One region of the Paenibacillus sp. FSL P2-0173 genome, then DNA from elsewhere that is predicted to be linked to it. Evidence: predicted binding sites of a transcription regulator. Region 1 holds the regulator's gene; each other region holds the start of a gene.
The links. The regulator Rex, encoded in region 1, represses fermentation and respiration genes when NADH is low (regulators of the CRP and FNR family bind a similar motif). The targets are predictions, from matches to a motif close to TTGTGAAATATTTCACAA.

Region 1 (4,360 bases):
GTTTGATTTTAATTTTTTGCAAAACGCTCTGGATCGGTGCGGATATTTACCGTTTAGCGGAAGAATCTTGGATACAATGGATTTTCTGAAAATTATGTTTCCATCGCTATCTTCGTATCAGTTGGGTTTTGTGTCTTCTGAGTTCGGGCTGGCGCATGATCGCCCTCACCAAGCAGACAGCGACGCGTTGGCTACCGCTGAGGTGTTTTTAAAGTGTCTGGGTGAGCTTCAAGCATTACCTCTGATAACGATACAGCGGCTTAGTGATTTGTTTGCAGAGGAAGACAGTGACCTTGGATGGTTTCTTGATGGGGTGCGTGAAGAGAAAGAGCTTGATCCTATTCAGGATTTGGAGGGACATCAGTTTTTTCGTCAGCTTGCGCTAAAAGTGGAAGATTGGACGGAGCTAGCTGCACCGCGTAGAGAAGATGACCCGAATCCACTTTCAGGTGTTTCCTTTGAGGAGTACATGGATGATGTGCGGGACAATTTGCGTTCATCCTTGAGCCAATATGAGGAGCGCGAGGCGCAGATACAGATGATTGAGGGTGTAAATCAGGCACTGAGTGAAGACAAGCATCTGCTGATCGAAGCAGGTACAGGAACAGGAAAGTCTCTCGGTTATTTGCTCCCATCGCTGTATCACAGTGTAAAAAAAGGACAGCGCGTTATGGTAAGTACACATACGATCAACCTGCAGGAGCAATTACGCGAGCGCGACATTCCTATGCTGACCAAGGTGATTCCGTTTCCGTTCCGGGCTGCTATTTTCAAGGGTCGGGGACATTATTTGTGTCTGCGTAAGTTTGAACATAAAATAAACAGAAGAGACTTCGCGACACCGAAGGAAGACTTAATTACAGCGGCTCAGATGATCGTCTGGTTGACGCTAACAGAAACCGGTGATGATGAAGAACTGAATCTGAGCAACCGTGGAGGGGATTTCTGGGAAACGGTGGCGAGTGATTCAGAGTCCTGTCTTGGTCGTTCTTGTCCATGGTTCCGCAAATGTTATTATCATCGTGCACGCCATGAAGCAGGGATAGCGGATGTCGTTATTACGAATCACTCTAAGTTGTTCACAGACGTCAAAGCCAGTCACCAGTTGTTGCCGAGCTATGAACATCTGGTGATTGATGAAGCCCATCACCTGGAGGAAGTAGCTGGTAAGCACCTAGGTATGCATATGAAATATTTCACACTCGTGCATACACTGACGCGACTGTTCAAAGACAGCAAGAATGGACAACTGCCTTCACTTCGTCAACAGTTGGCAAAATCGGGGCACGAGAAGTCGGCGGATTGGGCTTCAACCATCGACCAGATGTATCCGCTCGTGTTAGAGGTTAAGGAAACTTGGGACCTGCTAAGCGACAAGCTGTTTGGCATGTTGCCAGAGCGAAGCGATGCGACACCGGGTGAAACAGGACAGTTTTCTTCCCGTCTCAAACCTTCGGCCAAGCCTGCAAAGTGGGATCAGGCGGGTGCTTTGGAAAATCAGCTATATGTAACGATGAGCGAAATTTTGCGCAAGGGCGACAAGCTGATGCTGGACGTCAAGGAAGAACATGACGATTATGCGGCAGATAGCCTTATTACAGATATCACGGGTCTGCTCAAGGATTTGGCGGGAATCCGAGAAAATTTGCGCTTTTTTATCCGACTCGATGATGAAACAACCGTATACTGGCTCGAAGCGAGTGGGCAATTCCGTAGTAAATCATTGCAATTTTATGCGGTGCCCGTCGATGTGAGCCGCCAGTTGAAAGAAATGTTTTTTGACAAAAAAAGAAGCATTATTCTGACGTCTGCTACCTTATCGGTAGATAAGTCGTTTCAGTACATGATCGATCAGCTCGGCTTGCAGGAGGCCGCAGATCAAGAGCGGCTGATGACTTCGCAGCTCCCGTCACCCTTTAATTACAGGGATCAGGTGTTGCTGGTCATTCCACGGGATTTCCCAAGCGTGAAGGGCAGTGTAGGAGATGCACACTTTGTAGATATGCTCGTTAGCTCTCTAGGAGCGACTGCTCAGGCGACGCGGGGGAGAATGCTCGTTCTGTTTACTTCCTATCGGATGCTCCGGCAAGTGTATGAGCCGCTCAAAGAGGCCTTAGCATCCAGCGAAATTACTGTGCTGGGACAAGGTGTGGACAGTGGGAGTCGCAGCAAGCTAACCCGCCGTTTTCAGGAAGCCAAAGCTTCTGTATTGCTGGGAACCAGCAGCTTCTGGGAAGGCGTCGATATTCCAGGAAAGGCTCTGACTTGTCTGGCCATTGTTCGCTTGCCGTTTCAACCGCCGAATCACCCGTTGCTGGAGGCAAAAAGCGAGCTGCTTCAGCAGCAGAAGAAGAATCCATTTATGAAGCTGTCTGTACCACAAGCGGTCATTCGCTTCAAACAGGGATTTGGTCGGTTAGTACGTACAGCGAGCGACCACGGGGTCGTTATCGTTTACGATACGCGTGTGATCGAATCCTATTACGGAAAGCACTTTTTGTACTCGTTACCGGGACCAAAAATGGAGCATATGCCATCGGAGCAAATGGTGCCCCGCATCGCCGAATGGCTCCAATCCGCCCCGGAGACAGAGGCATAACGGACGGACACTAAGTATGTTCGTTACAATTAGGGGGAGCAAGTATGAAATCAGATAAAATTTCAGAGGCTGTCGTACGGAGGTTACCCGTATATTTACGTTATCTGAATGCACTTCACAAACGGGAGGTGGCTACGGTCTCTTCTCAAGAGTTGGGACAGAGGCTAGATTTGAACCCGGCCCAAATCCGTAAAGATCTCGCCTATTTTGGAGATTTTGGTCGGAAGGGTATCGGTTATGATGTTTCTTATCTAATTGAGAAAATACGCCATATCCTGAAAATCGACCAGCAAATTAATGTCGTATTGGTCGGTGCGGGTAATCTGGGGCAAGCCCTTTCGAATTATAACGCTTATTTAAAAGACAATATGAAGATTGTCGCAGTATTTGATGCGTTTCCGGATAAGGTAGGGACCAAGATCAATACATTGGTCGTTCAACCGATGGATGAACTGGAAGCGACTGTGAAAGAAAAAAACATTCGAATCGGGATTATTACCGTACCTGATTTTGAAGCACAGCACGTGGCTGACAGGCTTATTGAGAGCGGAATTGGAGCGATCCTGAACTTTGCACCGACTACTCTCAAGGCACCGGCCAACATTCGGATTCATGCCACAGACTTTACAACTGATTTGCTTAGCCTCGCTTATTATTTGGAGGACGGAAAGGAAGAAACACAATATGACAGTGAATAAATGGATGATTAAAAACGGCTCTTTTGCCGTAAATGGATCAGAAGCTGGGGTAGTCCATGGTTTTATGATTGTGGAGGATAGCCGTATTACTTATATTGGCGAAACTTTGCCTGCGGGTGAGGAAGAGACGGAAGCGATCGATGGTAAGGGGCTATTGTTTTTACCTGGTCTGATTAATACTCATGGTCATGCGGCGATGTCTCTGCTGCGTGGGCATGGAGATGACTTGGCACTTCAAGTATGGCTTCAGGAGAAAATGTGGCCTATGGAAGCCAAGTTTACATCTACGGACGTGTACTGGGGTACGTCCTTGTCTGTGCTGGAAATGCTGAAAGGTGGAACAACGACCTTCCTGGACATGTACGATCATATGGATGAGGTGGCTCGTGTAGCTGAAGAGTCAGGTATTCGTGCAAGTCTGATGCGTGGAGCAATTGGACTATGCTCGGAAGAAGAACAGCGAATCAAGCTGGCTGAGGCCGTGACTTTTGCGCGTAACTGGCATGGTAAAGCAGACGGGCGTATTACAACGATGATGTCTCCGCACGCGCCATACACATGTCCACCTGCGTTTATTGAAAAATTCGTACAAGCAGCGCATGATCTGGACTTGCCACTGCATACGCACATGTCTGAGACGATCGCCGAAGTGGAGCAAAACGTACGCGACTACGGTTTGCGTCCAGTTGCACATTTGGATAAGCTTGGCTTTTTCTCCCGTCCTTCGCTTATTGCCCATGGCGTTCATTTGAACGACGAAGAAATAGCTTTACTGGCTGAACGTGGTGTAGCGGTTTCGCACAATCCGGGTAGCAACTTGAAGCTGGCAAGTGGTGTGGCAAGAGTGCCTGAATTGCTGCGTGCAGGGGTTACTGTTTCTCTCGGAACGGATGGTCCTGCCAGCAATAATAACCTGGATATGTTCGAGGAAATGCGTCTGGCGGCACTTATTCACAAGGGTGTATCCGGTGACCCTACGGCAGTTCCTGCAAGTGAAGCGCTGCGTCTGGCAACAGAATACGGTGCAAAGTCGATTGGTTTAAAAGAAGTAGGAGCGTTGGCA
Region 2 (4,360 bases), 160 kb from region 1:
TTTTGATGAGCTGTATAATGAACAGATTGATAGGCGGAACCTCTAGGGATTCCGCCTTTTTGTATTTAACGATTTAGACATATACCTGCTGTGTTGGTTTGTTGTATAATCAGTTTTGGTCATGGCAACTTTATCAGCGCAGGTATTTAATTTAAGAAGAAAGTGTTTTCTTTCGGGATAAAGTATGCTAAAATGATATATACTAACAAAAGGAAAGCTTTATCAAACCGAAATGCAAAAGAAGGTGAAAAATTTGGAGAGTCAACCGCAATTTACAAAAATGTGTCCGCGTTTTGAAACCGCCTTTTCATGTTTGGGTAAGCGTTGGAATGGATTAATTATTCAATCCATGATGAGCGGTCCTAAGCGGTTTAAGGATATTTCCAATCTGATTCCCACAATGAGTGACAAAATGTTATCAGAACGGATGAAAGATTTGGAAAATGAAGGAATTCTTACACGTCATGTATATCCGGAAACTCCTGTCCGCATTGAATACGAGCTAACAACCAAAGGCCGTGCACTTCAGCCGGTTATGGAACAGATTCAATTTTGGGCTGAGGAATGGATTAGATGAGCACCAAACTAAATAAGCGTTTCTCATAGCAAAACAGCCTTTTCCTAGGAAAAAGGCTGTTTTTTTATTTTGTGTATAGGACTACTTATCCATTTTACAGAAATGATCTGCATAGGCAGGACGGCTTAATAGCCTTTGACGCGCCCTGCAACTGAGAATAATCCTGCTGTTGCACGGCGGGGCACACGGGTTTGAATATCCAGCGCGGCCGAACGGAATGTACCCAAGCAGGAATGGCAAAGTCTTCCTGCATAAATAGGGGAACGGCAGGATTCACAAGGATAATCAAGCTGACTGTATGTGGAGGGAAACTTGCCTGCTCTTACCCAATCTGTGAGCAATTCTATAGGTGTGCCGGTTACGTCACTGAGCTGACGAGTATGAGTAGAAGGATGCTTCCATAGATAGTTAGAACAGCGGTCCAAGAATATATTTTCTTCCTGAATACAAGAACTACACAGGTTTCTAAGGTTTTGACGAAAAACGGAACCGCATTTTGGGCAATTAGAAGTATGTATCTCCATAGAAACCAGTCCTTTGTATCGAAATATAGTGAAATTTTAAATTTATTAGTTATATATTACTATGACCTTATACCTATATCAATCTTTATTTATGGAATCTCTGATCTTTAAGTGTATGTTGAAATCTGTGTTGACATTACTTTGTTACTTATGTATTATTACTTACATAAAGTTACTTAATGAATAAAATAAACCATTACTGATAAGGGGATCTTTATATGATGCCATCTTTATTTTTGGCCACGGCTCACCGGTGCTTGCTATTGAACAGACGGACTATACTTCATTTTTAGAGCAACTAGGGAAAAGCATTCGCCCTAAAGCGGTTGTTATCTTTACTGCTCATTGGGAAGCGCAAACGTTGACGATCAGTTCGATGGATGACGTGTACGATACCATTTATGATTTTGGCGGTTTCCCACCGGAACTGTACATGGTGAAATATCCAGCACATGGTTCTGTGGAACTGGCCAATAAGCTGGAAAAATTATATGAACAAAAGGGCATTGACGTACAAACTGACCGGGTGAGGGGACTGGATCATGGATCCTGGACATTGTTGCATCGTATGTATCCTGAGGCAGACATTCCGGTAGTTCAGATCTCAGTAAATCCATATCTTTCGCCCAAAGCACAATATGCCATTGGTGAAGTGCTGCGTGGACTGGGAGAACAAGATATTCTGGTCATTGGCAGTGGAGTGACTGTTCATAATCTGCGTATCGTCAAATGGGGGGAAACGAAAACAGAACCTTGGGCTATAGATTTTGATGATTGGATTATTGAAAAAGTGCAAAGTAGAGATATAGAGGCTTTGGATCACTATGAAAGCGAAGCACCGTATGCTCGCCAGGCCGTACCAAGAGCAGAGCACTTTGTACCGTTGTTTATTGCAATGGGGAGTGGCAATCCTGCAAACAAAGCCAAGGTCATCCATAGAAGCTATGAGATGGGGAATTTAAGTTATCTATGCTTACAGTTTTAAAAAGTGTGTTGCCAGAAGAAGGACTATTGTTAAAATGCTTCGCAACTGCTTCTGTATAAGTAGAGGAGTGGAAATAAATTAGGGAGTGTTATAAGCTATAATGGCTTATAACACTCCCTTTTACGTAAAAAACGATTTATTATATGCGGCAAATCTCACGAGGGCACAATTCACAATGACATACGCCTTGCAGCATTTCCAAATCCTTGACAACAATCATGCCATTATCATATTCAACTGCATTTTTCTTACGTAGATCACTAAGCATCCGGTTTACGCTTTCCCGAGTCGCACCGATCATATTTGATAAGTCAGTATGAGTAATTTTTTTATGAATCAGGATATGTTCGCCGTGAGGCTCACCATAGGTATTGCATAGACGGATGAGTGTTGAACATAAAGCGCCAGGCTTGCCGTACATCATCAAATCGCGGAACTTAGTCTGAGTAATGCGATGATGCGAACCCATCCATTTCATAAAGTCAATCGCAAAATCACAATGCTGGCAAATAAGTAGCTCCAGATCTGTATGATCGATTACGCCAATATCACTGTCTTCCAGAACCTCAGCAGAAAAGGAATGCTTAGTACCGAAAAATGGATCGGCTTGACCAACAAGATCGCCGCTTTGATACATATATAGAATAAGTTCCTTACCCTCATCCGTTGTTTTGGTTACTTTCACGCGTCCGCGCTTAATATAAAACAGCTTATCCGCTGTATCTCCTTCCCAGAACAGATGCGAGCTTTCTGGCATAACTCGATCTTTCATCATCACTTGCAACCGGTTGAAGCTGGCCTCCGAGAAGCAACAGGTGTTGCCGCGGGCTTCCATTACATTTGTAGTGTTTCTCATCGTCCATTTCCCCTTTGTATCCTATGTTTTTTATCTGCAACTTGATCAATTCAAATTCATTATATACCTGCGCAATGCGTTTTTGGGGCAAGAAGAGGGGGTAAAAGTGGCAGAATTCCAAACTTTGTGATTTAATTCACTTCATAAAATAAAATTTTAAATAGATTGTGAAAAAAATCACAATATATCTTGAAAAGCTGTGTTACGATCAGTGCGTGAACAAGAGATAGTACACGAGATAACAGGAGGATGAGGGAAATGGCTGTTAAAAACGAGGTTATCCAAAAAGAGCAAAGCGCAGAGCAGTATATTCAAACGCTGATTGACCGGGGGAACCGGGCACAGCAAGCTTTCATGAGTATGAATCAGGAACAGATTGACGAAATCGTACAAGCTATGGCACTCGCAGGGATGGATAAACACATGTACCTGGCGAAGTTGGCTGTTGAAGAAACAGGACGCGGTGTGTACGAGGACAAAATCACCAAAAACATGTTTGCAACAGAATATGTCTATCATAGTATCAAAAATGAAAAAACCGTCGGTGTCATTGAAGACAATGATTTTGACAGTTTTCAAAAGATAGCAGAGCCAGTCGGCATTATCATGGGGATCACTCCAGTGACAAACCCGACTTCGACTACGATGTTCAAAGCGTTGATTGCCATTAAAACACGTAACCCAATCATTTTCGGTTTCCATCCATCTGCTCAATCGTGTAGTGCGGAAGCAGCCCGCGTCTTGCTCGAAGCAGCCGTCAAACATGGTGCTCCAGCTGATTGTATTCAATGGATTGAAGCTCCATCGATGGATAAGACAAATTCACTCATGAATCACCCGGATGTGGCTCTGATTCTGGCAACTGGTGGATCAGGCATGGTTAAGGCGGCATATAGCTGCGGTAAACCTGCTCTGGGTGTAGGCCCAGGTAACGTGCCTTGCTTTATTGAAAAAACAGCAGACATCAAGCAGGCCGTGAACGATCTTATCCTCTCTAAATCTTTTGACAACGGTATGATTTGTGCTTCCGAGCAAGCGGTTATTATCGAAGAGCCAATCTTCGAACAAGTGAAAAAATTGATGATCGCTAACGGCTGCTATTTTGTAAATAAAGAAGAAGCAGCTAAGCTCACTCAAGGAGCTATGAATGTCGAGAAATGTGCAGTGAACCCAGCAATCGTCGGGCAGTCTGCTGTGAAAATTGCTGAAATGAGTGGTATCACAGTACCAGCAGGAACTAAAATTTTGGTCGCTGAGATTGAAGGGGTAGGAACAAAATTCCCATTGTCTGCGGAAAAATTGAGTCCTGTATTGGCTTGCTATAAAGTAAAAAATGCGGAACAAGGTATTCAACGCGCTGCTGAAGTCGTGGAATTCGGGGGCATGGGCCACTCGTCCGCTATTCATTCGAACGATGA
Region 3 (4,360 bases), 950 kb from region 1:
GCCAAGTAAATCTTTGATTTCAAGCCTAGTTTTATAATGAAGGAGCCCATGCCCGGGTTCCTTCTTTCTTATGATATTCTAACAAGAATGATAATTATTATCAAGTCCTTTTTCAGTACAGAAAAACGCTATTCGCTTGTATACAATCATTTCTCTGCTACTTTATAAATCCAAGCCTAAAAGGACACTGCTGTTCTCGATAAAGACAAAAAAAAGAAGCGTCGCTCTGAACGATTCGCTTCTTGTGCTTGATCTTCTGTAATTGTTCTTGCTTGGTCGGCTTCATTCGTATGTGCTGTGAAATCTCGCCATAATGGTCATTCGTTTTGCGGCTTTGTGCCGCGCAATAGATTCCAGCGCGTTTTGCCTTGCTCAACGCTTTTTGTGTTTGAGTACGTGCCATATGGCTTCACTCTCCTTCATTGGACTCCTTTTATCATAGCATCCAATCGTCAAGTCGTGAATGGTTTGTCTGACTCAAGCATTCTTCAATTGATTAAATGTCTGAAAAAATATCCGGATCGCCACTGGAGGCCGCTACAATAAAAACAATAACTATAAAAATGATGATCAGTGTATAAATCAGTGTACCGATAATACTACATACCAATCCAGCAATGGCCATACCTCTGCCTTGCTCGCCATGACGGTTAATTTCCTTCAAGGAAAGACTGGACAAAATAATACCCACAATTCCGATAATCAACCCGATATAGGGAATGACAACAGATAAAATCCCGAGCACCATCGAGGCAACAGCTTTACTATTCGTAGGTGGAACTACTGGGGGCGGGTTAAATGGGGCGTTATAATCGTTCGTCTCCTCCTGAAAAGGATCGGAAGATCGAGGCTCCTTGTACAAATCACTCATCTGTTAAATTCAACTCCAATACGAAAAATAGCAATTATATAAGTTCTAGGGTACCACAATCTTACAAATCAGGACAGTACTTATTTCGAATTTTTAAATTAGAACGTTAAAAAGAAGAAACCTAGCGATATTAGCACTTTTTGAGGTAACCGGGCATACAGTATTGTACCTGTTACAGATCAATTGCGCTCCATGAGAGCATCCTACCAAGGAGGTCGGAGCTATGCTATATCGTGCAACATCCCGCAGAAAGGGCTCGCCTCACAAACGTTTAAATGCAAACACACTTAGGATAATTTCCACTGCCATGCTGCCATTTTACAAAGCTATTGCAACTCGCCGTGCGTTTGCAGTTCAATGGTCACGAGCTGTCGTTCAGGGCAACTTGGATCGGATGAAATCCCTTCTCTGCTCAGTAGCGCCATTTGCCGCCAAACAAGGCTTAGGCACGAATGGCATCGGCTACTTTATTTCCTTTTTAGCTCATCCACCGATGCTCTATTATACGAATGGAACGACGATTCCACCGGGGACTGTGCAGTTTACGTTTGAGCCGAGAGTTCATCGCGCCATTGCAAAAGCCGTTTTTCCGCTGTATCGCGAATTGGCACGCAATCCATGTTTTGCTTCTGCCTTTGCCAAAGCGATCAACAGACAAGACCAGCGTGCAGTTCATGTCATGATCCGTAGTTTGATTCCATCCTCTGCGCTGAAATCCGTACAAATTGAGGATGATGGCTTTGCATTGCTATTTAAGTATCCCTTTAGTAAGTACCCATATCGCAATCTGCTCTTTCGGGAGTTCACTTAAAAAGGTATGCTACTAGCGTGCTTGCTTGAGTTCTCCAATGAGCTCTTTCCCCAGTTGTATAGCCATATCTGTCAGCACCCGGATTTCGTCCTTGGTTGCATGATCTAAATGTGCCCCGCAGCAAATGGCAAAATTGCCTGCAAACTCTTTTCGCAAGCGAACTGCAATTTCTTCGGTAATATAAAACTCCTTGTGATTTTGCAATTGCACAGTTTGAATCGGCTCGAGTCTGGCCCCTGCTGTAATCGTTCCCAAATGAGGCTGATCACCGCCTGAAATGAGTACAATGATATCTTCCCCCATAAAATAGGCATCCAGCTCTAGACGGATACGTCCGCTTTCTTTTTGCAAATGAATCAATAGGATCCTCTCCTGCTAAAAAATATTATTCAGGATTTTGCAAAATTCGATTCCAGTCGCTCCAAAGTGCAATATATAGACGAACTAGACCATTTCGATCTATATATCGTTTATTGAAAATCGCTTATTAGATTTTTGCAAAATCCTCTATTGTGAAACGATTCACTTTATAGAGTTCTACTCATTGTACCGCTTCTTGAACGGTTCGACAATTTAAAAATGGCCCACAGCAGCCTCTATAAACCGTGGCTTGCTGTGGGCCTTCATTGTTATTCTAAAAGAAGCATTTCCTTTCCTACTGGCTGCTAACGGATCGTGATCGTATGCACAGTCTTACCACTTGCGCCGTCATTATCCGTCACCGTTAGCTCTACGGTATACGTTCCAGCTGTGGTGAATTTATGCTTCACCTTGGAACCGACCGCCGTATCGCCATCGCCAAAATTCCAGCTGTAACTAACGATCTCACCGTCTACATCACGGGAAGCTTTGGCGTTAAATTGTACATTTTTGTTCTTCTTAGCTGATTCATTAGCCTGAATAATGGCTACCGGCTTCTCATTGGATGGATTCGGATCAGGGTTCTGTCCTCCACCATTGGCTACATACAATCTTCCCGGTGCCTCCGTCTCCACTTCATTTCCCGCTGCATCCCTTACCCGGATCACGATGACTCCGCCTTCCAGATTCAGAGAAGATGAAGTGAAATAAGTACCTTCATAGTGGCCTGACGAAGTTTCATTTAATGGAATATCGTTGCGGCCCAAAGTGGACAGGTTGAAAGGCAGCTCCACATGGAAGGACGCCTCCAAACCGGATGCACTGTCAAAGGATACTCGTACCGGCTGCCCTGGAGTAATACGCACATCCTCAGCAGGGCTAATGTTTTCAAGCTTCGGCAGAGCTGTATCGACATACACCGAGCGCGTAACACTTGTTTCGTTTTCGGCAAGATCCTTGGCCGTCACCGTAATTTGATTTTCACCTTCGTTGATAAGCAACCGCTTGTTAAAGCTGCCGTCACTTCCAAATTCAGCGGGCTCACCATTAATCGTCAATTCGGTGAGGAACTCGTCATACACGGTACCGACTACACTGACTACACCCGCGTTTGTACGGGCCCCTTCATCAGGTGAAGTCAGGATCAGACCCGGTTTAGTCTGATCGAGTGTCACAACCACCGTTTCGGAACGATCCGTTAATTTGCCGTATACCGCTGCTTGAACACTTAGCGGATTAGCTCCTGGTTGAAGATCAACCGACAAACTGAAGTGGCGATCCTTCACTTTCGTTGTGCCAGCCAGCTCCTTACCGTTAAAGAGCTGAATATCGGCTCCTTCTGCCGGGGAAGTTCCTGTTACGGTAATCGACTCTTCCTGCGTATACGTAGCCTTCGTAGGAGTCGTAATCGTTGGAGCATTCACCGGATATCTGACGATAGCCCGGATCATGTAATTCCCTTCCTCCTCAGGTGATTGGCTCCATGCGCCGCTTACACCTTGCCAGCTGCGAAGTGCATTCGGGCCACTCTCATCTGTAGCAAGACCCGGCGACTGTGTGCCTACAGCAGACTGTGTATATACGATGTAGAAGTCACCTTGAACCGTCACCGGCTCTGGAAGCTGCACCGTCGTCCATTGTGACTCGTCCCGCACGGCAGTCCCGTCGAATGGACCAGCCAATAATCGTCCAGGCGCTCCTGCCGCACCGGAGGCGTCATAGACAGAATATTGGAATGCCGTTCCTCCCGGATTCGGGAAGGCAGAGTTCCAGAACAAAAGCGATGCTCCTGTCACTTGAGCCACTTCCGACTCAGGCGTCATTCTGACTGCCCATGAATTGCCTGCCGCGTTAAAGGCTCTGGCATTTTCTCCTGTCCCGTCATCGTAGGCGATGCCTCCCTGGAACCCGATGAAAGGTTTCAACGTGACATCCGCTTCCACGCTACCATTCGGAGGAGCAATAACGGATACACTGTCGCTATAATAATTCTCAGCTGAAATGGACAATGTGTATGTTCCTTCCAGCACGTCCAGCGTAAATTCTCCAGCCTCATTCGTCTCTACCGGAGCAATACGTGCATCCTCCAGCACCAACACTTTCGCTTTTTGGATCGGTTCACCGGATTGCTTGTCGGTAATGACCCCGTGAATCGTACCGTGAGGTATGGCCTGAAGGCTAAAGTTTGCTCTAATGACTTTGTTATTCTCAATCGTGACTGCTTTCGTTTGAGGCACATAACCATAGGCTTCAGCCTTCAGCGTATAGTCGCCCGCTACATGGGTGAAGCTGTATTTGCCCGTGGTCGGATCCGTTTT
Region 4 (4,360 bases), on a different contig from region 1:
TTATCAAGTGTAATGATTTTTTGTATGCATGAGTATGGCTTTGATCGTAGAACTGTTTGGCTGCAATGCGTAATGTTCTTCTTAATAACAGTGCTGATGAGCGTGTTAACCTAGAGCGGAATCCCCTGCGCAATACCCGCAACGTATTTTTGTAGGTCTCAAAATCCTCGGATGGAGGGATAAGGGCAAATAAATTTAACGAGGAGTCATTGAATCCGTAAGTTTCATACATGATTCTCAGATTTTCTGTATTTAAAACGTTACCTCTGAGATAGGTTGGATGTTCCTGATGATATCCGACCACCTCTTTGATGCAATAAAAAGGGATCTTCAAGCGATGCAGTCTATAGCCAAGGTCCCAGTCTTCGAGTCCATACAGCACAAACCGTTCATTAAAACCTCCAATACGAATCAAGTGGCTGCGTCTGATGGCTACACAACGAGTAACCAGCAGCATCCAGGGGGCGACATCCGTTGTGGCAAATTGTTTCTGCGTATTGGGGGGGACTCTTGTGGGACTAACTACTTTAGACAGTGCACCCGTTTGGTGAAGGATATCTTCAGGGGTTATGATTGGAGTAATTTCGTTCGCTGCTTCATAGTCAGCATTCCATAAGTTGGACTGCGTAAGTATGTTGCGACATTGTTCTTTTTCTTCAGGAGAAAAGTCAGGGTAATAATGGGTAAAAGCATCGTCCCATGAGTGAGGAATGCCTGAGAGCACAGACTTGGGATATTTACGGTGATAACGGCTCACGATCCTAATGAATTCCGGTAATACTACAAAGTCAGCGTCGCAGAAGATGATGTATAGCCCTTTTGCACGGCGCAGTCCCAAATTTCGAACGGCAGATCGACCGCGTTGTTCCTGATGTGACACATAGATAAGAGGATAGGATGCTTTGAAGCCTTCGACCATTTCTTTCGTTCCGTCTGTAGAACCGTCATCAGCTACAATGACTTCGAATAGTTGCTTTGGATAGGTTTGTGTCTCAAATGAAGCGAGTGTGAGCAACAATTGCTGGGCTCGATTATAGGTTGGAATGATGACGCTGTAGCGGATAGCCAATATGATCTCCCCCCCACCATTCTTATTAGAAAACGTTTGAACAAGATGAATAATAACAATGTATTCAAGGATTTTAGCCTGGTCTAGTCAAACATCCCTCAAGGTTCGAAACAGGCTTGGTCTTATTACTGATGCTAAGGTGGGGGTTCTGTATTTTCTGCTGTTTTGCAGGTACGTTCAGTGGTGTTATATATGTGTAATCATGGTATTATGCATAGAGATGTAAAGTAAAAGCGACGGCGCTTCCTATCCGCTGAAAGCCCGCTCAGCAAACAGAAACAAACATGAGATGAAATGGGCAAGTTATGGTAAACTATATAGAGTTATAGAAGACCTGAAAGAGGAGTACTTTATGACACAATTTGTCTATAAGCAAATTATTGACGATCTCAAGATGAAAATTTTTGCGGGAAAGTTTGCGGATATGAGATTGCCAGATGAACGTAGTCTTAGTGAGACGTACCAGGTTAGTCGTAGTTCAATTAAACGTGCTCTGACTAAAATGGAGAATGTCGGAATTATTTTCAAAAAACAAGGTTCCGGGACATTTATTAATCCATTATACATAAGAAATGAATCTATCTTTAACTACGAAGGCTCTAATCTAGGGGTCACTGATAATTTTCAAATGCATGGTAAAAAGCCTAAGATCAAAGTATTGAGTTTTGAGGTCATTCCGCCAACAGAAGAGTTACAGCGCGATTTGTTCTTGGAGACTCATGATTTTGTTTACAAAATTGTTCGCTTACGTCTGTTTGATGATGATCCTTTTATGATTGAAACGGGCTATATCCCCATTAAAATTGTCCAGAATTTAAATCAGACAATTATCGAGGGGTCCATTTTTAATTATTTGGAAGACTCGCGGAACTTGGCCGTCACCAAATCTTTTTTATCCATTTTTGCAGAACCGTCTCAAGAGAATGATCAAAAGCTGCTACATTTAAATGAAAATGAGCCTGTAGGTATTATGGAAGGTGTGTTCTTTTTAGATAACGGTACGCCATTTGAGTTTTCTCATATGCGATTTCATTACAAATATTTGAAATTTAATACCTTTGTATCGGTTCACTAATGATAAGACTGGAGAATTCTCCGGTCTTTTTTTTATGGTTTTGAAAAAAGGATTGAAGCCTGCAATTACCTCGTTTATTACAAATTTTATTGGTTTATACTTCTATATATTTTAATGTAAGAGCTTTTTTACTGTCTTTTTAATTTATATTTCATAGTATGTTCAAAATTTCACAAAATTGGACCGTATCACTTGTGAAAAAGGTTGAATTAAATTGGGGTAGCGTTATGATGTACATGTAGATGAAATTTCCGGAAATAAATTACAAACAAAACTACTTAGGGAGTGGACACAATGTCATTATCACCCGTGTTAGCAGATTATTCATCTAAAACATATTTGGAAAAACTTGATGCATATTGGCGTGCAACGAACTACATTTCAGTAGGTCAGCTTTATTTAAAAGATAATCCTTTGTTGAGAGAGCCTTTAAAAGATTCAGATGTGAAGGTTAAGCCTATTGGACACTGGGGCACAATTCCGGGTCAAAACTTTATTTATGCACATCTAAATCGTGTTATTAATAAATATGATTTGAGCATGCTTTACATTGAAGGTCCTGGTCACGGCGGCCAGGTTATGGTTTCAAATTCTTATCTGGATGGTAGTTACACTGAAATCTATCCACAAATTACGCAAGATATCCCAGGTATGAAGAAATTGTTCAAGCAATTCTCTTTCCCTGGCGGTATTGCTTCACATGCTGCTCCTGAAACACCTGGATCTATCCATGAAGGTGGAGAATTAGGTTACTCCCTTTCTCATGGTGTAGGTGCCATTCTGGATAATCCTGATCTGATTTCGGCTGTTGTTATTGGTGATGGCGAAGCTGAAACGGGCCCATTAGCCGCTTCGTGGTTCTCTAACCGATTTATCAACCCCATCACGGATGGTGCAGTGCTGCCAATCTTGCACTTGAATGGCTTTAAGATTAGTAACCCAACGATTATGTCTCGTCAATCGAAAGAAGAATTGACCTCATACTTTAAAGGTTTGGGTTGGGAGCCGTTCTTTGTTGAAGGTGAAAATCCGGATCACATGCATCCAGAAATGGCGAAAGTATTGGATACAGCCATCGAGAAGATTGAAGCTATTCAGAAGAATGCGCGTGAAAATAATGACCTTACTCGTCCGGCGTGGCCGATGATTGTATTCCGTTCACCTAAAGGCTGGACAGGTCCGAAGGAATGGGACAACGTGCCGAATGAAAATTCATTCCGTGCCCATCAGGTTCCAATTCCGGTTGATCAAAAAAATATGCAACACGCACCTGCTTTGTTAGAATGGCTGAATAGCTATAGACCAGAGGAATTGTTCGACGAAAACGGTCGTTTAAACTCTGAGCTTGCTGAAATCCTGCCTACAGGCGATAAACGTATGGGAATGAACCCTGCTGCGAATGCGGGTAACCTCATTAAAGACTTGAAATTACCGGATTTCCGTAACTATGCGCTGGATAATTCCGTACCTGGTAAAGTGATTGCGCAAGATATGTCGGTTTTAGGGAAATACGTTAAAGATGTGGTTCTTTTAAATGAAGAAAATCGTAATTTCAGAATCTTCGGACCGGATGAAACGATGTCTAACCGCTTGGCTCCTGTTTTTGAAGTAACCAAACGCCAATGGATGGACCAAATTATTGAACCTAATGATGAATTCTTATCATCCTATGGCCGCGTAATTGATTCTCAATTATCCGAACACCAAGCTGAAGGATTGCTGGAAGGTTATGTATTAACAGGTCGTCATGGTTTCTTTGCAAGTTACGAAGCCTTCCTGCGTGTGGTTGACTCGATGATCACCCAACACTTTAAGTGGCTGCGTAAAGCAACGGATCAAGGATGGCGTGCAGATATCCCATCATTGAATGTCGTAGCAACCTCAACAGTGTTCCAACAGGATCATAATGGGTATACACACCAAGATCCAGGTTTGTTAGGTCATTTGGCTGATAAAAAACCAGAATTTATTCGGGAGTATCTGCCAGCGGATGCCAATTCATTGTTGGCTGTTTTCGACACCATTTTAAATGACCGTCAAAAGATCAATTTGATTGTTTCGTCTAAACACCCACGTCCACAATGGTTTAGTGCTGATGAAGCGAAAGAATTGGTGGACAAAGGGTTGAAGATTATTGATTGGGCAAGTACAGATCAAGGTGGGGAACCTGACCTTGTCATTGCTTCTGCTGGTACAGAGCCAACTATTGAAAGTTT

Region 2: a site for Rex is predicted at 3,108-3,125, ahead of adhE (bifunctional acetaldehyde-CoA/alcohol dehydrogenase). Genes of this name have one in related genera too.
Region 3: a site for Rex is predicted at 2,193-2,210, ahead of lpdD (prenylated flavin chaperone LpdD). Genes of this name have one in related genera too.
Region 4: a site for Rex is predicted at 2,303-2,320, ahead of MKX30_RS23385 (phosphoketolase family protein). Genes of this name have one in related genera too.

Annotation. Positions count from the first base shown of each region.
Region 1 covers NZ_JBBOYK010000001.1:721,148-725,507, reverse strand. Annotated here, with positions in the region: gene dinG (ATP-dependent DNA helicase DinG) at 1-2,599, shown strand, start outside; gene MKX30_RS03070 (redox-sensing transcriptional repressor Rex) at 2,644-3,297, shown strand; gene MKX30_RS03065 (amidohydrolase) at 3,284-4,360, shown strand, end outside.
Region 2 covers NZ_JBBOYK010000001.1:881,750-886,109, reverse strand. Annotated here, with positions in the region: gene MKX30_RS03910 (winged helix-turn-helix transcriptional regulator) at 233-577, shown strand; gene MKX30_RS03905 (hypothetical protein) at 703-1,002, opposite strand; partial or broken gene MKX30_RS03900 (DODA-type extradiol aromatic ring-opening family dioxygenase) at 1,320-2,086, shown strand; gene MKX30_RS03895 (Crp/Fnr family transcriptional regulator) at 2,226-2,942, opposite strand; gene adhE (bifunctional acetaldehyde-CoA/alcohol dehydrogenase) at 3,201-4,360, shown strand, end outside.
Region 3 covers NZ_JBBOYK010000001.1:1,667,120-1,671,479, forward strand. Annotated here, with positions in the region: gene MKX30_RS07335 (DUF1540 domain-containing protein) at 1-9, shown strand, start outside; gene MKX30_RS07340 (hypothetical protein) at 158-403, opposite strand; gene MKX30_RS07345 (DUF4190 domain-containing protein) at 497-871, opposite strand; gene MKX30_RS07350 (hypothetical protein) at 1,095-1,682, shown strand; gene lpdD (prenylated flavin chaperone LpdD) at 1,695-2,042, opposite strand; gene MKX30_RS07360 (S8 family serine peptidase) at 2,348-4,360, opposite strand, start outside.
Region 4 covers NZ_JBBOYK010000005.1:43,974-48,333, forward strand. Annotated here, with positions in the region: gene MKX30_RS23375 (glycosyltransferase family 2 protein) at 1-1,069, opposite strand, end outside; gene MKX30_RS23380 (GntR family transcriptional regulator) at 1,422-2,144, shown strand; gene MKX30_RS23385 (phosphoketolase family protein) at 2,439-4,360, shown strand, end outside.